Regions from separate parts of the Leuconostoc sp. C5 genome, predicted to be linked through region 2. Evidence: riboswitches for the same ligand, from Rfam matches in the RefSeq annotation. Region 2 holds a riboswitch; each other region holds the start of a gene.
The links. Region 2 has a riboswitch for thiamine pyrophosphate ahead of thiE (thiamine phosphate synthase). Riboswitches for the same ligand answer to the same signal wherever they lie in the genome.

Region 1 (3,216 bases), 350 kb from region 2:
CCAAGTGCTTCGGCCAACCAATCATTCATGCCACCTTGTGCACTGTCCATATTAGTATGTGAAGCATAAACAACGATATGGTGTTGAATCAAATCTGCATACATTCGATTTTGAGGCTGTGATAAGTCTAGATTTTTCGCCGGGAAGAACATGACCTCATGGTGTGCCCATATAAAATTGACCTGATTATCAATTGCTTCTTGAACCACTTCTGGACGAACATCAAGGGCTGTCATTACTCGATGTACAGGCTGCTTAGGATCACCAATTTGCAGTCCCGTGGGGTCACCCTCCTCAGCTAATTGTTTCGGCGCAAAAAGTTCAATCTTGTCAATTAACTCTTGTGCAATCACTTGATAACCTCCTGAATTTGCTGATATTTTTTTTTCCAATCTTGATAAATGGGTGAATCAGCTTTTCCAGCAAATTCAAGATTTTCAAAAATTGTGTCGATACGATCCAATTCTTTCTGCCATTTAGCAACAAAAACTGACGTTTTTCTCTTTCGCAAGACAGGACCAAATTTTTTATCGAGGCTTGATAAACTTTGGGTGCCCTTTGTTGCAATCATAATTTCATAAAAGTGGTTATCCTCTTGTTCAATAACCTCGTCGTTAATTTTATACTGATGATTGTTTAGCCATGTTCGCACAATGTGCTCATCAGTATTAGGTTGTAGTATAAGCGTTTCAAAACGTTTTGCTCTTGAAAATCCCGCTTCTAATATATCTGTAATTAAGACACCACCCATACCAGCGATTGTGACCGTGTCAATATGATCCTCATCTTTAATTGCCGCTAATCCATTCGCCAATCTCGCCTCAAGTTGTGTGGTTAACGCTCTTCGAACAATTTCGTGCTGCGCATTTTCGTAAGGTCCTTTAGCAACCTCACCAGCAATCGCAAACGATATTTTGTTATTGATTAATAGATTAGCAGGTAAATAGGCGTGATCAGAGCCAATATCGGCTAACCTTGCGCCTTTGGGTACAAATGAAGCCACAGCTGCAAGCCGTGGTGAAAGATGAATACTGTCCATTTTCTATCCTTAGAGTTGTTTTTTTTACTCATTTTAGTATAACAAATAAGTCAATATCTCGCTGATATCATGTACTTTTAATTAATAAAGACCACAAGTTATATCATACTCAAATTTCATAATTAAAAACATTAGAATGTTAGAAAATATAACATAATTTTGGGATTAAATTCTATTGCATACGAATAGTTTGCACGATAATTTGTCTTGTGTTACACTCTAGGCGTGAGCTTTTCACAAATAACTGAAAACACCAAAATCTGGGGTGCCGTCGCGCTGAGATAAAACCCATCACACCTGATCTAGTTAATACTAGCGTAGGGAGATTTACTTGAAAATGTATTAATGAACTGACATATCTTGACGGTACTATGTTTTGTAACGTTATCACTATAATATATGATGATGAAATAACACAAGTTTGTTAAGTAACGTTTCTGCATTGAGATCATGACCACAATTTTTCAAGCCAGTCTTCCTTGTGAAGTCTGGCTTTTTCTAATTACACCCGATTTTGCGGTGATTTCGGTTACATCAATTATTAACCAATAAGTCATGTAAACAGTTGTATAGCTCATGCACCTATTGGTTAATATCGGAAATTTTAGGAGGTTTTGCAAATGTCTGCAAACAAATGGTCACTTCGCGATGTTATCTTCATCGCACTAATCGGTGTTTTTTTTGGATTTATATTTTGGGCTTGGGCATTTGGTTATAATGTCATCGCTGCCTTTTTAACACCATTTGGATTAAGCGCATATGCTAATGATGCAACATTGGGTCCTTGGCTAATGGCTGGTCCGATGGCTGGGTTCATCTTACGTCGTCCTGGCGCATCAATTATAGGTGAAACACTTGGCGGCACAATTGAAATGGTGTTTGGCTCTCAATGGGGTGTCATGAACGTTGTTTCTGCATTAATCCAAGGGTTTGGTACCGAACTTGGATTTGCTGTATTTGGCTACCGTCGTTGGGACAAAACGAGTTTGTCAATGTCTGTCATCACAGTTACCATTGTGACGTTTATTTGGGACCTGTTCCGTAATGGTTATGCTGACTACTCATTTGGTTTGTTGATTGGATTATTTATTACTCGCCTCATTTCAGCAGCTATTTTTGCAGGAGTTATCGTTTACTTCACACAAAAATTAGTTGCTAAATCAGGTATTCTAGAGGTCAATAAAAACGAGGTGGTCTCATGATATCAAGTATTGCGGTCCAAGTATTGCCGATGACAGCTGACACAGAAGAAGTCATTCGCATAGTTGATCATATGATTGCTTATATTGACAAGAGTGGTGTCAACTATCAGGTAGGTGCTTTCGAATCAACTCTCGAAGGTGATTACGATCAACTAATGGATATTTTAAAAAATTTGCCCAAGGTTGCAGCAGAAATTAGTGACATCCCTGTTATGGTATACAGCAAAATAAACATGGCTACAGATTCTGATGTTTTAACCATTGCAAAGAAAACAGATAAATATAAATAAGCGGAATTTCCGCGTACATAGGGAATTATTATGGTTACTCATTTAAAACATATCAGTTTGTCATATGGCAATACAAAAATACTTGATGATACCACCATGTCACTATCTCACAATAGTTTTAACCTGCTAATTGGTCCCTCTGGCTCTGGAAAATCAACCCTTCTCCGAATATTTGCAGGATTATATCCGCAACTAAAAGGTGAAGTACTTGTTAATGATCAAGCAGTTACCACATTACCGGCTAACGAGAAAGCCAGAGTCGTCGGTTTTTTATTTCAAGATCCAGACACCCAATTTGTTATGAAAACGCCACTGGATGAATTGATTTTCACTTTAGAAAACTTGCAAGTTCATCCTTCTGATATCAAGCAACGTGCAACGCACGCTCTAGAATTTGTTGGTATTTCAGACTTAACTCATCAAGACATTGACACCTTATCAGGTGGTGAAAAACAAAAAGTTGCATTGGCTATCATTGTTGCAATGCAAAGTGATTTCTTATTATTAGACGAACCTTTTGCAAATATTGATAGCCAATCTCGCCAAGACCTATTAGCTAAATTGAAAGATTTACAAATACAGGGACAAACCACTATATTAATCACTGATCATGATTTACATGGGTACGAGCCACTTGTTGATCATGTGTGGGAAATACACCACAAAAAAGTAGCAACTGTTAGTA
Region 2 (3,216 bases):
GAATTTGAATCAAATCTTTATTGGACAGGCCTTTGTTGGTTCCAATTGGTGCTCCTAGTGGCATAATTGCCGCCGCTCCCGCATCGGTTAATTGTTTGGCTATGTTTAAGTCGGGCAACATATAAGGCATTACAATAAAGCCTTCTTTGGCTAGAACTTCTGTTGCTTTTAATGTTTCGTAATTATCAGGCATTAAGTATTTTTTATCAGGAATTACTTCTAATTTAATAAAGTCACTACCACTTAATTCACGGGCAATACGGGCAATTCGGATAGTTTCTTCAGCATTTGTGCAGCCTGAAGTATTAGGTAAAATAGTGACATTCTCAGGAATATAGTTTAAAATATTTTCCTTGGCGTCATTGGAACGTCTCAATGCCATTGTTATTATCTGAGCATCAGCATTTTTTACTGCTGAATCAATTAATTCATAGGAATATTTACCGGATCCTAAAATGAATCTTGAAGTGAATGTATGACCACCAATGGTCAAGGTATCAGTATTTTCTTTCATTACTATCAGTTTCTCCTAAATTTATAAAGCCACTTTACCGAGTATTAGCTGTAAAATGACATTTGCTTGATGACCAGCGCACACAAGCACTCTTGGTGCCATCAATCCTTCTACTCCAGCACTAATGTTATCCCCACAGATGTATACATTTTCGCTCTGTTGTCTCGTTTTAATATTATTTGGACTATGAATTCCAGCTAACCCGTTGCCCATAACAAGCGGTTTATTTGGAAAAATTTCACGAGAACTACCTAATAGGACTGCTTTACTATGCGGGTCATCAAATGCCTCACATATGATATCACTATCACCAAATAGAGCTTCAACATTTTGCGACGTGACTCTTTCTTGAATTGTTGAAATTGTAATAAATGGATTGAACTCTAATATATTTTGTTTTAGCGCAATCACCTTTGGTACATTAATTTGACTCAATTTAAATTGCTGTCGATTCAGGTTACTCAACTCAACAGCATCAAAATCAATCAAAGTCAAATGCCCTACTCCTGCACGCGCTAATGCGATGGCAATATTAGAGCCAAGTCCACCAGCGCCTGCAATAGTCACATGGGCCTGTGCAAGTTTTTCTGACGTTCCTGGCACATTGCGTTGTTTCATATCTTCATATACTTCTTGAACGCTGTAACCATCAATATTAATTTTGTGCATAAGACTTCCTTTAACCTCCGCCTACAAATGAAATAATTTCAATTTGATCATCATTATGAATAAAAGTATCTACAAAACGTTCACGTTGTAAAATCTTACCGTTGTGTTCAACTACAATGTTTTCTAAAGCAGCATTTTTGTCATTGAGCAGTTGTGCAATTGTCTTTCCAACGTACTGATTCTCTACAGAGCCATTTATCTTAAGCATTACCTAGGACCACCTTTCTCTAGCTTTTAAAGTACTTGGTCAAGTTCTTTAATCGTGTCGGATACTTTGTCCGCTATATTTTCGGCACACATAATTTCGCTAACCATCGCCACACCATTGATTTCAGTATTTTTAAAGTTGTGAATTGTATGTTCCTTGATACCACCAATTGCAATGACTGGTATGGAGACAGTTCGTGTAATCTCCTTTAAAGTTTCGATTGACGTAGGTTTTGTGATTACCTTGGTCTTAGTTGGATAAATAGCGCCAACTCCTAAATAATCTGCCCCCTCTAGTTCGGCCTGTGTGGCTCTCATGACACTTTTAGCAGACACACCCAAAATTTTTTCTGGACCAATTAAACGTCTTGCGACTGATATCGGTAAGTCATTATCGCCAATATGGACACCAGCAGCATCAACTGCTTGACAGATATCTATTCTGTCATCAATAATCAATGGAATTCTGAATCTGTCAGTAATTTCTTTCACTTTCGTTGCCAGTTCAAAATACTTATGCGTGGTAACCTCCTTTTCTCTTAGCTGAACGAGTGTGACACCGTTCTGACATGCTTTTTCAATTCGACCTAAAAACTCTTCATCAGAATAATCGTATCGATTTGTGACTAAATATAGCTTTAGCACCTTAGTTATATTTACATCCATGGGCTCCTTTTCGTAAACCTCCTGATAATATATTTTTGAAATTTTTCAATACACTGAACCTTTTTAAATTTTTCAAATAAAAAAGCTGTTTTTTTGCGCAAATGGGTACGCAAAAAAACAGCTTAATAAAAAATCTATTAATCACATCTTCCTACGCAGATTTTAATCCGATCAGGTTCAATGGGTATTTCTCAGCCCTCGCGGGCACCCCAGACATACATATATAATTTCATAAATACTATAACATTTATTTTTTGTAAACACAAGAAATAATTGCCTAGTAAATCAAAGTAAACAAAAAACGCTACCTCCTGAGAGATAGCGGGTAGGTAGATAGATACTACCCAGTTGGTCTTAACTAATATAACACATTATTGCCAAGCTTGCAATAATTCATTAATTGTCAGCTGCCCAGGAGCACTTCCTTGTGTACCATCAAGTACTGCAAAGGTCATTTCTGACCCATATTCATATCCCTTGATACGGCTACGTTTACCTATCTCTCCCATGCTCATCGTGATTAATGGTTGCGAAATATTGACGTTCTTAGTTGTTTGCAATAGGTAATCAACGTCTTTTTCGGATTCAGGCATGACAGCCAATTTGATAATATCTGCTGAAGTATCAGCCATATCACTGATTAAAGCTGGCAAATTTTTAGGGGTAGATTCAAAATCATGGTATGACAGTAATACTGGAATATTGGCTTTATTGGCTGCGTCCATAATACTTTGTCGTAGCGGCTCATCTAATGTATATTCAACATCAACAGCTGCAAACGGAAACCCCGAGTGTAAAGCAGTAATCATAAAAGTGGCATACTCGGTTGGACTCATCTCGCCACGACCACCCTGTGCAACCGTACGATATGTTAACAACACCGGAAAACCACCAATACTATTAAACACCGTACCAGTTAACTCTTTAATAATTTGAACATTTATTTGTGGCCAATTAGCCATGAATTCTTGCTTGGCATTATCAATTTCTGACAACATTTTCGCTTCTGTCATGGCAGAAACGTCTTTTTGCGCCAATTCACTTTGTGCCCCAGCCTTAACTTGTTGCCACATAACCGCCTGACTAAAGTCATCTGCGATGTAATCTGCCCGCCATTCAACAATGTCTGGATTTTGTTGTTGTAGTTTTTGAGCGAACGG
Region 3 (3,216 bases), 390 kb from region 2:
CAACCAGCTCCATTAAGCGCTTTTTGGACAAGCTGCCAGCAAATATTACGTTAGTAGTGGACGAAGCCTACTATGATTTTGTAGATGAACCTGATGCTACCGTGGCACCTTTGGTAGCTGAGTACACAAACTTGGTTGTGCTACGTACCTTATCAAAGGCATACGGTCTAGCTAATTTACGTGTTGGATATGGCATTATGCAAGATCCCCTTTATAGTGCGATGCAAGCAGTTCGTTTACCGTATAATTTATCAACCTATCAGATTGTTGGTGGCACGGCTGCTGTATTAGATCAAGAGTACTTGCAGAAAAATGTCCAACGTTTTCAAGTAGAGCGCCAAAAGTTCCAAGATTTTTTGACTAAAAATAAGTTTAAGTTTTATGAATCACAGGCTAATTTTATTTGGATAAAGGTTGGCGAAACGAAAAAAGTTGGTCAAAAATTATTAGAACAAGGTTTCCAAGTCAACGATCGACTTAATCCTGAGTGGATTCGTATTGCGTTAGGTACACCAGAAGACAATGCTGAATTAAAATTAGCTTTTTTGAAAGCTACAAACAAATAAATTCACGGATACACAAAAATGTTGCGTCATTAAATAACGACGCAACATTTTTGTGTTATTAAATTTCACTTCTTTACATCAATAGCCTTACAAAGTGTTTGCCTGATTTAATACATCTTTGAAGCGCCAGTCTTCTTGGTGGTAGGCTTGTTCCCAGAACTGCCATTCTAATTCACAACTTTTAAGAAAAAACTGTGTGGCCTGTTGGCGTTGTTGAGTTGTTGCATTTTCTGCCAAGCGATCTATCCATTCAAAGATTTTGTCAGATAGTGAAACTTCCGAATCATCATCTGTATTATCATAAAAATCAATCCAGCTTTTGAATGGGTTATCATTTGTGTTCGCTTTCTCCTGAACTTGTTTTTTTGCAATTTCATTATAGGTCCAAGGGCAAGCCTGAAAAGCAGCTAGAATATTTAATAAGGAGCCGGTGTCAGCCGCACGATACATATGTGATTCGTATAGATATGCTTTAGGTGTTGGCGTGGCGTGTTGCAATGTTTCATATTCGACGCCGGCAACGTCACAAAAAACATGATGGGGATGAATTTCGCTATTTAAAATGAAATCAATTGAATCAGCAAAAAATTTCATTTCATTACGATCAGTTAATTTTGTAATGGCATTGGCATAAATTTTGATAAATTCACTAAGATATTGGAAATCTTGTTCAACGTAAAAAATCAAAGCTTCTCGGGGGACGTAACCGTCCGCAATGCCACGAACAAATGCGTGATCATGAATGGCTGTCATAATTGGTGCAGCTTGGGTGCGCAATTCTTCTGAAAACATAATTTCTCCTAAAATCTTTACATGTCCAACAAAAAAACTCTCTCTTGACTAGGCAAAAAAGAGTATCTTTTGTAAAAAGAATACCACTTTCCTACGCTAGTATTGACTAGATCAGGTTCGAAGGGATTGATAAGTAATATCATCTCAGCCAAGAAGGCACCCCTAGTGGACAGCATATATTTTTTTTAATGAGATTAGCATAGCATTGAAAAATTAAAATTGCAAATGGTTTTATGGTGTAGCTAATGGGCTAGAAAATTTCTTTGCATTTAAAATTAGAATGGGTTATACTAATTCACGAAGTTAATATTTTATCTGGGGTACCGTAAGGTTGAGATAATACCCATTGAACCTGTCAGGTTAATACCTGCGAAGGAAGAATAAGTTAGATTAAGATGTCTTTTTGATGCCATCAATCACTAAATTCTTTTGTGGTTGGTGGCTTTTTGTATAGACACTTATACTATAAAAGGTATTTTATCGAAACATACAACCTCGAAACAAGAGGAGAGATGTTTATGGAACAAGTAGAAACAGTAACAGCGGGATCAAAAGGGAAATGGTCTTTGCGAGAAGTCATTTTAATGGCGTTGATTGGTATTGCCTTTGGTGTGATTTATTTTATTATGGATCCAGTGTACACAGCACTTGATGCAGTCTTAGTTCCGCTTGGGTTGCACCAATACACCATTGCAATCACTATTGGGCCATGGATGATGGCAGCCCCATTGGCTAGTTATTTATTGAAACGTGTTGGTGCGGGATTAATAGGTGAATTGCTTGGCGCCACTGGAGAAGCCTTGTTGGGCGGCTATTGGGGTGTTGCAACACTAATTTCTGGATTTATTCAAGGTATCGGATCAGAGCTTGGTTTTACTTTGACAGGATATAAAAGCTGGAAAATGGGTTTGATTTTGTCAACATTTACTGGAACATGCGTGACATTCATCTGGTCATTGTTCCACGATGGATATCTACAATTTGATTTTGGTATGCTAGTTGGGTTGTTTATTGTTCGCTGGATTTCAATTGCATTTTTTGCCGGTCTATTAGTTTACTGGATTGTCAACTTGCTAGAGAAGTCTAAATTATTAAAAACAAACCGATAAGGTCAATAAAAGTATGACGGAATTAAAGGCCAATCATTTAGATATTAAATTTGACGATGAAATTATCTTAGAAGATATTTCACTGGAGATTAGACCAGAACAATTTATATTATTAGTTGGTTCATCTGGATGTGGTAAATCAACTTTGATGACTGCCTTAGCTGGGTTATATCCTAAATATGGCGGCGAATTGTCACAGGAAGTGTCTTTGAACCATCAGTCAATTGCTCAAATCAAAGCGAACCATCGCGCTAAAAAAGTTGCCATGCTATTTCAGCATCCAGATCAACAATTTGCCATGGATCGCGTAGAAGCTGAATTGATTTTTTCATTAGAAAATTTATCTTTAACTACCGAGGAAATTGATAAGAGAATTAATTCTGCTTTATCAGAGGTAGGAATTGAATCACTGCGACACCGAGAACTTTCATACTTGTCAGGTGGAGAATTGCAAAAGGTTGCTTTAGCTGAAACATTAGCGATGGGTGCAGAAATTATTTTATTGGATGAACCTTTTGCGGCCGTTGATCCAGAGCATCGACATGAGTTACAAGTATTGTTAAAAAAATTAGTTGATCAAGGGCATGGCATTTTAGTTTCAGATCATGACACAAGTGGATACGAAAATCTGATAACAGATTTATATCGTATTGAAAATCGACATATAGCATGTATTGATTCTACAGCTTGGTCTCCTTTTTTTAAACAAGATGTAAATGATAGTATTGTTACTAATGATGAATTTAATG
Region 4 (3,216 bases), 160 kb from region 2:
TATGGTAGCAAATTCAAATGGGGCTAACATACCGTTTGCTGGAGAATTTAATAATGCCTTTGCTATCTTAGGTGGCTCTGGTGCGACACTTGGATTATGCATATTTATTACTTTACTAGCACGTTCCGAACAGCTAAAAGTTTTAGGCCGAGCTTCAATCGTACCATCACTTTTTAATATTAACGAGCCGTTAATATTTGGATTACCAATTGTTTATAATCCTTATCTAGCTATTCCATTTTTCTTGGCACCAATGGCAACAGCTTCCGTTGCTTATGCAGCCATTAACTTCCATATCATTCGGCCAATTGTTATTCAAGCACCATGGCCATCCCCAGCCGGAATCGGTGCATTTATTAGTACCGTTGATTGGAAAGCAGCAGTCTTAGCAATAATCTGTGTTGTAATAGCTTTCATTATTTACTTACCATTTATCAAAATATATGATACTAAGTTGTACAATGATGAGCAGGGGAAAACACAAGTACAGCCTTAATGACGAGGCATCAAAATACTGGTCTGTGTTTAGTAACAGACTGGTATTTTTTATATTCTCGGCTGGCTGATTTGTGAAAGGTAAATTTCATCAGTAAGGATATCACTTAATGACAAACTTATGTGAAAAATAGAATGAATTACTTACATTTAATAGAAAATTTATGATACAATAATGCTTGTGCTAGGGGCGCCAAAATGGCTGAGAAGAACCCTTCGAACCTGAACTGATTAACATCAGCGTAGGAAAGTGCTACATTTTTTAACGTAGCATTTTTCTCTAGGTGAGAAAAATGTTTTTTTATTGCATAAAATGACTTATTGAGAGGATTTTTTTGAAAAATGAATAATAATCACTAGGGGCGTCGCAAAGACTGAGATGATGTATATCGGTCCCTTTGAACCTGATCTAGTTAATACTAGCGTAGGAAAGTGACCAATATTTGATAACGACATGTACTGTTGTCAAAAGTGTCCTTTTTTATGTATTTAAGGGCACTTTTTTATTGGAAAAGGAATTTAATTATGATGACACCAAAACATAACCGAATCATGGATCATGGCCTAGCTGGAATACAGCACGTGTTTGTTTCTAACGTGTGGTTAGATCCAATTTATGTTGCCGCTGCCGCAGGGCTCTAACTGAACTTATCAACTAATCTTGTGAACACGATTTTTATTGTTTCAGGATTAGTCACGCTTACACAGGCAACAAAATTAGCGAAGCTGCCTATTGTTCAAGGGCCGTCAGCTGCTTTTGACGCGTTAATGATTAATGCTGGTAAAGCTGGTCAGTTAGCAACGGCGAGTGGTTCAATTTTACTGAGTGCACTCATTGTATTTTTATTGTCCGTTACAGGACTTATCAATAAACTAATCAAATTATTGACACCGGCAATTACCGGAACACTAATATTTTTGGTTGGTATTTCTTTATCTGGATTCACACTATCTGAATTCTTAGGTGGTTATCCAGGTGATAAAGGTTTCTCTTCACCAACAACACTTATTTTGTCTGTTACTACAGCAACTATTGTCATTCTATTGTCGATATTTGGTAAGGGATTTTGGAAGCGTTTTTCCTTTTTAATCGCGCTAATTGTTGGTGATATTCTAGCAGTTTCGTTAGGTGTCGTAGATTACAGCGTATTATCAACAAAATCATGGTTTGGCATGCCTCATTTATTGCCTTATGGATCGCTAAAGTTTAATTGGGTCATGTTTTTGACATTCTTTGTTGCCTATGTGGTTGCAGTGGTAGAGGCTTTAGGTGTCTATCAGGCAGCTGGCGATACTTTAAAAGAAAATATTTCACCAAGGCGCATTCAAAATGGTCTAATTGGCGAATCTGCGGGATCAATGTTTTCATCCTTGTTCGGAGGCTTTCCAACAACTGCTTTTGCTCAGAATGTAGGGATTTTAAACTTAACTGGCAATGTTTCGAGAATACCAGTAATTATTGCAGGGATTTTGTTTGTCGTACTAGGTTTTGTTCCTAAAATTGGTGCGTTTTTGGCAATAACGCCTAGTCCAGTGATTGGGGGCATATTTTTGCCCGCAGCAACAACTTTAATTCTGACTGGATTCAACATTTTGAAAAGAGCGCCTGACAACAATGAAAATAACATGATTATTGGATTGTCTATCATACTAGCGATTGCTCTGCCCAACTATGCAACCGGCTGGTCAGGTGTTACAGGTGAATTATTATCTAATAGCATATTAGTCGGTGCGTTGTCTGCCATCATCTTACAGTTTGCCTTGGTTAACTTACCACGAATGATAAAAAATATAAGGGGATCTCATGATTGAAAAATCTAAAAAAATTCAAAGCGACATTTTAACTTTCATTAATAAATACAAGGATCATCAAACAGAGCAATATGAATCGGACTTCAATCAGCTAGCTATGCGCATTTTTGCTTATCAATTTCAAAACAATTTACCATATAAAAAATTTGCCCAATTACGACATAAAAACCTCTTGACTGTAAAAAACTGGCACGAGGTTCCGCTAATTCCGATTCAAGCGTACAAAGAATTAATTCTGTCAACCGAAGATATTAATCAAGCTGCGGATGTTTTTTATTCGAGTGGCACAACAAATATTAATCATAGAAGCAAACATTATATCTCGAATTTAAATATTTGGGAAGAATCTATGCGGGCAGGATTCAAGAAAAACGTTTTGCCTAATACGGATAAAATTAGAATACTTTCTTTGTTTCCGGGTATGGCAGATAACCCTAACTCTTCTTTATCTCGCTATATATCAACCGCTATACGAGAATTTGGTACTGAAAATAGCCATATCTTTTTTGAAAATAACCAACTAAACTATTCGGAACTAATCGTTGCTCTTCAAGAAGCAGAAAAAAATCATGAGCCCATATTACTTTTGGGTGCTTCGTTTTCTTATGTTCATCTATTGGCATACTTACAGCAACATCACCAATCCTTTAATCTGGCAAAAGAAAGCATTATTTTTGATACTGGTGGATTTAAGGGCAAGTCAAAAGAAGTGAGTATGACTGACTTATATGCTGATTTGGAGAGCACATTTAAGGTGACACGCGAACAAATTATAAATATGTACGGCATGACAGAGATTAGTTCTCAATGTTACGATCGAAATTTAATGGATCATTCAGAAAATAAAACAGTTTATTTTGATAAAATAGCACCTGCTTGGGTAAAAACTCAGGTCTTGGATACTGAAAC

Region 1: another riboswitch for thiamine pyrophosphate. It lies ahead of RHP56_RS03800 (ECF transporter S component); the one in region 2 lies ahead of thiE (thiamine phosphate synthase).
Region 3: another riboswitch for thiamine pyrophosphate. It lies ahead of tenA (thiaminase II); the one in region 2 lies ahead of thiE (thiamine phosphate synthase).
Region 4: another riboswitch for thiamine pyrophosphate. It lies ahead of RHP56_RS04660 (uracil-xanthine permease family protein); the one in region 2 lies ahead of thiE (thiamine phosphate synthase).

The regions. Positions count from the first base shown of each region.
Region 1 covers NZ_CP134351.1:744,174-747,389, reverse strand. Annotated here, with positions in the region: gene RHP56_RS03810 (Nif3-like dinuclear metal center hexameric protein) at 1-353, opposite strand, end outside; gene RHP56_RS03805 (tRNA (adenine(22)-N(1))-methyltransferase) at 350-1,039, opposite strand; TPP riboswitch at 1,291-1,380, shown strand; gene RHP56_RS03800 (ECF transporter S component) at 1,660-2,241, shown strand; gene RHP56_RS03795 (thiamine-binding protein) at 2,238-2,531, shown strand; gene RHP56_RS03790 (ATP-binding cassette domain-containing protein) at 2,562-3,216, shown strand, end outside.
Region 2 covers NZ_CP134351.1:1,092,731-1,095,946, forward strand. Annotated here, with positions in the region: gene RHP56_RS05510 (thiazole synthase) at 1-514, opposite strand, end outside; gene thiF (sulfur carrier protein ThiS adenylyltransferase ThiF) at 536-1,183, opposite strand; gene thiS (sulfur carrier protein ThiS) at 1,194-1,391, opposite strand; gene thiE (thiamine phosphate synthase) at 1,418-2,056, opposite strand; TPP riboswitch at 2,188-2,278, opposite strand; gene RHP56_RS05530 (type I 3-dehydroquinate dehydratase) at 2,428-3,216, opposite strand, start outside.
Region 3 covers NZ_CP134351.1:1,481,554-1,484,769, reverse strand. Annotated here, with positions in the region: gene hisC (histidinol-phosphate transaminase) at 1-566, shown strand, start outside; gene tenA (thiaminase II) at 654-1,358, opposite strand; TPP riboswitch at 1,430-1,532, opposite strand; TPP riboswitch at 1,665-1,754, shown strand; gene RHP56_RS07440 (ECF transporter S component) at 1,877-2,467, shown strand; gene RHP56_RS07435 (ATP-binding cassette domain-containing protein) at 2,481-3,216, shown strand, end outside.
Region 4 covers NZ_CP134351.1:937,362-940,577, forward strand. Annotated here, with positions in the region: gene celB (PTS cellobiose transporter subunit IIC) at 1-496, shown strand, start outside; TPP riboswitch at 672-761, shown strand; TPP riboswitch at 844-943, shown strand; gene RHP56_RS04660 (uracil-xanthine permease family protein) at 1,159-2,307, shown strand; gene RHP56_RS04665 (LuxE/PaaK family acyltransferase) at 2,300-3,216, shown strand, end outside.